One region of the Chryseobacterium electrogenes genome, then DNA from elsewhere that is predicted to be linked to it. Evidence: riboswitches for the same ligand, from Rfam matches in the RefSeq annotation. Region 1 holds a riboswitch; the other holds the start of a gene.

Region 1 (3,835 bases):
AATAGTTGATTTTCTGTCTCCAATCACTTTTGAAACCAGCTTGGTTGAAAGCCATTTTTTTTGAATTAGAAATCGCGAATATTTTCAAGTCAATTCTTTTTCTGTGGCGTATGTCATCAACAGAATCTAGAATTTGTTCTACCAAAGTGCCGCCAACATTGCCATGACCAATCAAAGCGAGATGAACGGTTTTTGGCTTGCCGTATATTTCTGTTTCGATGATATTTTTGGTAATTTCTGTTTGATTATCAGTTACCACAATGTTGACTCTTCCGGCAGAAGCAATTTGGTTTAATAAAAGTGGGAAAATCTTGTTGCGTTGAAGTTCTGATAGTATTTTACTGTAATTATCAGAAACAAAACCAATTACAGCTAAGTTATTAATACTGTAAATATTGCTGACAGTGGCATTTTGTTTTTCGGTTTTAAATTCTTCCGTAAGTACTTTTACAGCCTTTTCTGCATCTTTCTCATCTACTAAAACAGAAACACCATTTTCTATAGCTTGTTGTGAGATAACGCCAACACTAATGTTAGCATTGTTGAGGGCTTGGAAAATACGTGAGTCTACACCAATATGACCAAGAAAGTCTTTTCCTTCGAAGTTTATAAGTGCTTTTTTTCTGTATAGATTGATTGTCGTTTGTGTTGCCATTATTAAAATATTTTACTTAAAATAGTATTGAGTTGTTCGTATTCCATTAGAAAAGCATCGTGTCCATGAATTGACTGGATCTCATCATAAAATATGTTTTTCTTATGCTCTTTTAATGTTGTAAATGTTTGCTTTATCTCTGAAGCAGGAAAAAATAAATCTGAATTAATCGCGATTAAATTTATATCGGCTTGGATTTCCTTTAATTCATTTTTGTTGGAGTTAATTGTCATCAAAAGATGATTCATTAATTGATATGCCTTTAAACTAAATCTCTCGTTAAGAGCTTCTCCATGATAGGTTAGCCAATCTTCTGATTCTCTTTTGCCTTGTTGTGTTTCGAAATTATTTTTAAATCTTTCATTAAGTGATTCGGGAGTACGGTAGCATAACATGGCGTGGATTCTGGCTTTTTGAAGTGGTTTTTCTTTTGAATCTAAAAGATATTTCTGTACCATACATTGTGCGTGAAGCCAATCATGAGTTTTATAGTCGCATGCAATAGGAATAAATTGTGCTGCTAGATTCTTTTGTTTAACGAGCATTTCCCAGCCAATTGCTCCGCCAAGAGAGCCTCCAATAATGCTGTGTAATTGTGTTATGTTGAGATGTTCTAAACCTAATAAAAAGATGTTGGCGATATCAGATGTTGTAAAATCATCATAGTCGTCAATAAGAAATCCGTCGTAACCGTTGCCAGGAATATTAAAACATAGGATTGTATAGGTATTGGTGTCTATTGTTTTGTTAGTGCCAATTAGACTCTTCCACCAACCTTTTTCACCTGTGACAAGTGAGTTGCCAGTTAACGCATGATTAACTAATATAATAGGAGCAGAAAACAATTTTTCTCCAAAAAGCTGATAGCTTAATGGTATGTTGTAAGTTTTACCAGAATTGGTAATGTACGGTAATGTAATATTTAAAAGTTCTTTTTTCAATTTTATGTATTTTATAAAATTGAAAATGCCAAAGAATAGGCTGAAAAAAAAAGTTCAGTAGTTATCTCTCCAAAAAATTAATTGGTAGAACGTAGCACCTTCTTTGCATAACAAAGGGTTGCTAAGGTTTCATAGGGTCTAATCCCTCCGCCTTTCTTGATAACATTTTCAATATGTAAATGAACGTAGGTGCAAATATAGAGTATAATTTCTATTCTGAAAATAAATTAATGTTAATTGTTATTACTGAGTCTATAAGCTTGTGTAGTTTTTGTTGATTTTATGGGGAAATCTGCATATTATTTAAGACATAAATTTTAATTTTCAATTTGTAATAAGGAAGTTACTTTGAGGTTTTTAATAATATTTATTCCCGATTAAAGGAAGATAAAATCACAAGATATTGGTAATTTAGTAGTATTTTTATCAAGTGATTATTCAGATTATGTTACAGAAATAAGAATCTATGTTGTTGGTTGAATGTCTAGTTTGGAAAGTTTTATAGATAATGGATAGCCTAATTTATTTAGAATTTTATGACAGAAAAAGAAAAACTAAATAGCCCTAATTGGAAAAAATGGGGGCCATATATAAGCCATAGACAATGGGGTAATGTAAGAGAAGATTATAGTAATAATGGAGATGCTTGGGATTATACAACGCATGATAAAGCAGAAAGTTGGGCTTATCGCTGGGCAGAAGAAGGGATAGCAGGTATTTCTGATGATAAGCAATTGATGTGTTTTGCTTTGTCTTTTTGGAACAAAAAAGATAAGATTATCAAAGAACGATTTTTTGGTCTTAGTAATTATCAAGGTAATCATGGCGAAGATATTAAAGAGATTTTTTACTACATAGATAACTTACCATCTCATAGTTATATGAAGATGGTTTATAAATATCCCATTAATACATTTCCTTACGAAGATCTTATCACAGTCAATGGACAACGGTCTAATAAGGAAATGGAATATGAAATCTACGACACAGGTGCTTTTAGTAATAATGAATATTTTGACATTTTTATAGAATATGCTAAAGTAGATGAGGATGATTTCTTAGTTAGAATTGATGTTCATAATAGAAGTCAGCATGATGCGCCTTTGGTGGTATTGCCAACCCTTTGGTTCCGGAATAATTGGAGTTGGGGTTATAATAACTATAAGCCATCTTTAGCTTTTTCTAAAGATGCCGAAATTGATATTCACCATGAGAGTATTACGATTAAAAAGCTTTATTCGCGAGATAAAAACGTAGAACCTCTTTTTTGTGAAAACGAAACCAATAGACCGAAACTCTTCGGAGAAGAAGGATTCGGGCAATATTATAAAGACGGAATTAATAATTATGTTCTTTATGGTTCACCTACAATTAATCCCCAAAGAACAGGGACAAAAGCCAGCTTTAGATGTGAAGGTGTAATTCCTGCAAACGGTAATCATACTTTTGAGTTCAGGCTTTCTCCACATATTATGGACGATGCCTTTTGGGATTTTGACGATATATTCAACAGAAGAATAGAAGAAACCAATGCTTTTTATGCAGAGATCCAACGAGATATTCATAATGAAGATGAAAAAAATGTTCAACGTCAGGCATTCGCAGGTTTATTATGGAACAAGCAATTCTATCATTACAATATCGGAAAATGGTTAAAAGGTGATCCCAATCATCCTGTAGATAGACAAGGTTATGTCAGGAATACAGATTGGTCACATCTCCATAATAAAGATATCATCTCTATGCCAGATAAGTGGGAATATCCGTGGTATGCCACTTGGGATTTGGCATTTCATTGTGTGAGTTTTAGCTTAATAGATGCCAGTTTTGCAAAAAACCAATTGATGTTACTTACCAAAGAATGGTATATGCATCCTAATGGACAGATGCCAGCTTATGAATGGAATTTCGGAGATGTTAATCCTCCGGTACATGCATGGGCGACTTTCAGAGTTTTTAAAATTGATGAAAAGCATAACGGAAAACCAGATTTATTTTTCTTAGAAAGTGTTTTTCAAAAACTATTACTCAATTTTACTTGGTGGGTCAATCGTAAGGATGTTAACGGTAATAATATTTTCGGTGGTGGATTTTTAGGATTGGATAATATTGGCGCTTTTGACAGAAATATGGAGTTAGAAGAAGGTGATTATCTGGAGCAAGCCGATGGGACGAGTTGGATGGCAATGTATGCGCTCAATATGATGAGGATCTCTATGGAGCTGGCGACTTATAATCC
Region 2 (3,835 bases), 1.8 Mb from region 1:
ATTAGCTGGTGTTGCAGCCGTCTGTGGATTCCCGAAAATATCATAAGCCGTGTAAGAAGCCGCTTCGCCTGGTGTAATCTTAAAATTCTCATGGCGCTGCTCTCCTCCAAAAGCTACATTAATCCCAGACCAAACATCAAAATTCTTACTGAAATCTAAGTTAACAGTATTTTGTAAAAATTGTAATCCTCCCGCCTTAAAACTATTAGGAGTTGCAAACCTCAAGCTCGTATTGCCAGTATTTTTAATCGTATAGTCGAAACTATTTTGACCAAAAGTATTACTCAAATCAACATTCCAGCCACTCCATTCTCCTTTGATCCCAGAAGATAAAGACACATCTTGTATATCCGTTACAATATTAGGCAGATAACCATCCGGATATAATCCTGTAAATGTTCTCGCTTGATTTGGACGTCTATAAAATCCTCCAGAACTACCATGTCTTATGCCATAACCACCAAAAGTATAAACCTTCCAATCATCATTAAGAGGCACTTCTATATTTGCAAAAACTTGTTGATTGTTAAGCTTAGACTGTCCAACTTGCATATTAAAATCTCTTCTTTCTAATCCGCGATATGCCAATTCCTGATTAGTAACATCGCCTTTTAACAAACCTTGCAAAGCAGAAATACTCGTCGCATTCTGAATATTATTTTGTAATGCCTGGTTAAAATATCCCACCTTTGGCGCATATTGCTTGATGTAATCTATTAACTGCTGAGAATTGGGCGTATTATTAATGTTAGAAAACAAAGAAGACAAATTAACTCCATCATTAAGCGCTCTTTTTTCAATTGCATTGTAGGCATTATACAAAGCACCACTTTCTACACCCGCTCTAGTTGTTGGCTCTCGAAATTGAGAAGATAAGGTCACGTTATAAAAACCACCTTTAGTTCCAATTTTATTCCCGTAATTAAGATCTAACTGATATTGTTGCCCATCAAAATTACCTGTATGATCGTTAGCTGTTGGTGTAAGATATCCACCATAATTAAGTTGTCCTGTTAATTTTCCTGTATCTTTTTTTAAGATTAAATTCATCACACCGGCAATAGCATCAGATCCATATTGTGCAGATGCGCCATCACGCAAAACTTCAATTTTATTAAGCGCAAAAGCTGGGATAGCATTAAGATCCGTCCCTACTGTCCCTCTTCCTGGAGAACCATTAACATTAATCAATGCAGACGTATGCCTTCTTTTACCATTAACTAAAACCAAAACCTGATCCGGACTAAGACCTCTTAATTGCGCAGGATCTAGATGATCCGTACCATCTGCATTAGTCTGAATAGTGGACGTAAAAGAGGGAGCTATACTGTTAAGAATTTGATTAATATTAGTCTGTGGCAGGCTTACAGAAGCTTCTTTGATATTAAAAACATCTACTGCAACTGGACTATCAGCCTTAGATCGTCCACCGCTTCTAGAACCTACGACAACAACCTCTTCTATATTATTTTGTTGTATAGAATCTTTTTTAGCCACGATCTCTTGACCAGAGAAAGTCCCTAAGCCCGCAAAAAAAACAACAGCGCTTGTCACTGAGTAAATTTTGTTCTTTTTAGAATTTGAATTCATTTTTGTTATATTTTTTAAATTTTTTGACCATAAAAAAACCTCTTCCAGAAAGACAGAAAGAGGATATCAAATTATATCTATAAAAATAAAAATGAACTGATCTTACTTATCTATCCTTTTTCAAGGTTAAATGAAACACCTTACCTAATTGGCAGGTTGTTAAGACTTCTAAGGGTTAACTCCCTCCATCTTTCTTAATAAGTTAACAACAATATTGCATTATCATGGTGCAAATGTAAAACAGTTTTAATAAAAAAACAAACATTTCATACCGAAATAGTATGAATTGATAAACTTAAGCAATTAATAGCTTGATTATCAATAATTTAATTTTACAATAAAAAAGAGAAACTAAAAAGCTTCTCTTGAATATTAAGATTTTGAAATGAATTTCATAAGATCATCTTTATACCTCTGATACGTAAAAGCATCAAAAACAATAAAGAAATTATTACGATCTACACATGAGTTAAAAAGTTGCTTAGCCAATTCTAAGCGATTAGTATCAAAAGAAAATTCAGTTAACATTTCAGCAATTTGCTTGGACGTAAATTGCGTAGTTCTCAGTTGTTGTAGAATAAAGTCTTTTTTATTATTATCAAAACTAGCTTCTCTTTTCATCGTAGTCATAAACTGAGAAAAGCTCTGATTATTCATTACATTACTTGGATTAGAATTACCCCAACCGTTGTTATAAGGATTATTCCAGACATCATCCCATTGATTAAAACCGTATGTCTGCCCTTTTATCGGATAAGAATCTAAAAGATATAATCCATTATGGGTAAAGAAATCTAGAACGATTCTGTTATTATTAGACACTGATAATTGCGTTCTGTAAATAAGAAATCCATCTTGATAAATTGAAATTGGCATACGACCTGAGTCTAAATCAAAAAAACGAAATTTTCCAGAAGCATTACTTATCGTCTGGTCTCCTATTTCTACAGTAAAATATCCATATTCAGGGATTCTTAAGAATACTTCGGAATAGCCAAAATTCTGATTCCACCGATAGCCAGAAGTCTGCCCAGAAGAAGAAGAATTATTATTGCCAGAGTTATTAGGATTTCGGAAACCAGAGTTATCCAAAGCTCCTGATTGATTATTAGAATTACGATTGTTAGACGACTTATTATTTCTAAAACCTTTATCTGATTTTTGCGTATTTAGCTCTGTTTTAGAAGCTTCATTTTTAAGGAATTCACCAGCTTTACCGGCTTCTTGTGCAAAACCAGATATACTAATAGCAATTAACATCGAAGTAAAAATACTTTTCATAGTTTTGTAATTTATAAATTATATTATGTCATGAATCATGCCATAAAAAATAATTATCATATAAAAGCATAAAAAAAAAGAGAAGTTTATTAACTTCTCTTTCAATAATATTATGTCAAAAACCTTACATGTGTAAAGCTCTCTTTCCTGTAGCATCCAAAGCAGCTTCTTTAATAGCTTCTGCATAAGTTGGGTGCGCATGAGACATTCTAGAAATATCTTCAGCACTTGCACGGAATTCCATCGCGGTAACTCCTTCTGCAATTAGATCGGCAGCTCTTGCTCCAATCATATGGAAACCAAGAACCTCATCTGTTTTCTCGTCTGCAATAATCTTTACAAAACCATCTGTATCACCAGAAGCTCGGCTTCTTCCTAATGCTCTCATTGGGAAATTACCAACTTTATAAGCAACACCCTCTTCCTTAAGCTGCTCTTCTGTTTTACCAACACCAGCAACTTCTGGCCATGTATAAACAACACCAGGAATCAGGTTATAATTGATATGAGGTTTCTGACCTGCTAGAGTTTCAGCAACAAAAGTTCCTTCTTCTTCCGCTTTGTGCGCTAACATTGCACCAGCAACAACATCTCCAATTGCGTAGATATTAGAAACATTAGTCTGTAAGTGATCGTTAGTTTTCACGCGACCTCTTTCGTCCAATTCTACACCAGCTTTCTCTAGTCCAAGTCCTTCTGTATAAGGTTTTCTACCAACAGAAACTAATACATAATCACCTTCTACAACAACTTCTTCTCCTTTCTTATCTTTAGCCGTAACTTTTACAGAATCTCCATTTCTTTCTACACCAGCAACAGCAGTAGAAAGCATGAATTTCATACCTTGTTTTTTCAAGACTTTTTGTAATTCTTTAGACAAAGATCCATCCATACCAGGAATAATCTTATCCATAAACTCAATCACAGTTACCTGAGATCCTAATCTTAAATAGACAGAACCCAA

The links. Region 1 has a riboswitch for S-adenosylmethionine ahead of ACQQ6V_RS12005 (alpha/beta fold hydrolase). Riboswitches for the same ligand answer to the same signal wherever they lie in the genome.
Region 2: it holds a riboswitch for S-adenosylmethionine, as region 1 does, so the genes downstream of both, ACQQ6V_RS03605 (TonB-dependent receptor plug domain-containing protein) here and ACQQ6V_RS12005 (alpha/beta fold hydrolase) in region 1, are expected to answer to the same signal.

The regions. Positions count from the first base shown of each region.
Region 1 is NZ_JBNPPB010000002.1:2,620,343-2,624,177, forward strand. It holds gene ACQQ6V_RS12000 (ACT domain-containing protein) at 1-655, opposite strand, end outside; gene ACQQ6V_RS12005 (alpha/beta fold hydrolase) at 658-1,596, opposite strand; SAM riboswitch class I at 1,655-1,762, opposite strand; gene ACQQ6V_RS12010 (MGH1-like glycoside hydrolase domain-containing protein) at 2,133-3,835, shown strand, end outside.
Region 2 is NZ_JBNPPB010000002.1:785,822-789,656, reverse strand. It holds gene ACQQ6V_RS03605 (TonB-dependent receptor plug domain-containing protein) at 1-1,590, opposite strand, end outside; SAM riboswitch class I at 1,694-1,794, opposite strand; gene ACQQ6V_RS03600 (DUF4476 domain-containing protein) at 1,963-2,871, opposite strand; gene lpdA (dihydrolipoyl dehydrogenase) at 2,996-3,835, opposite strand, start outside.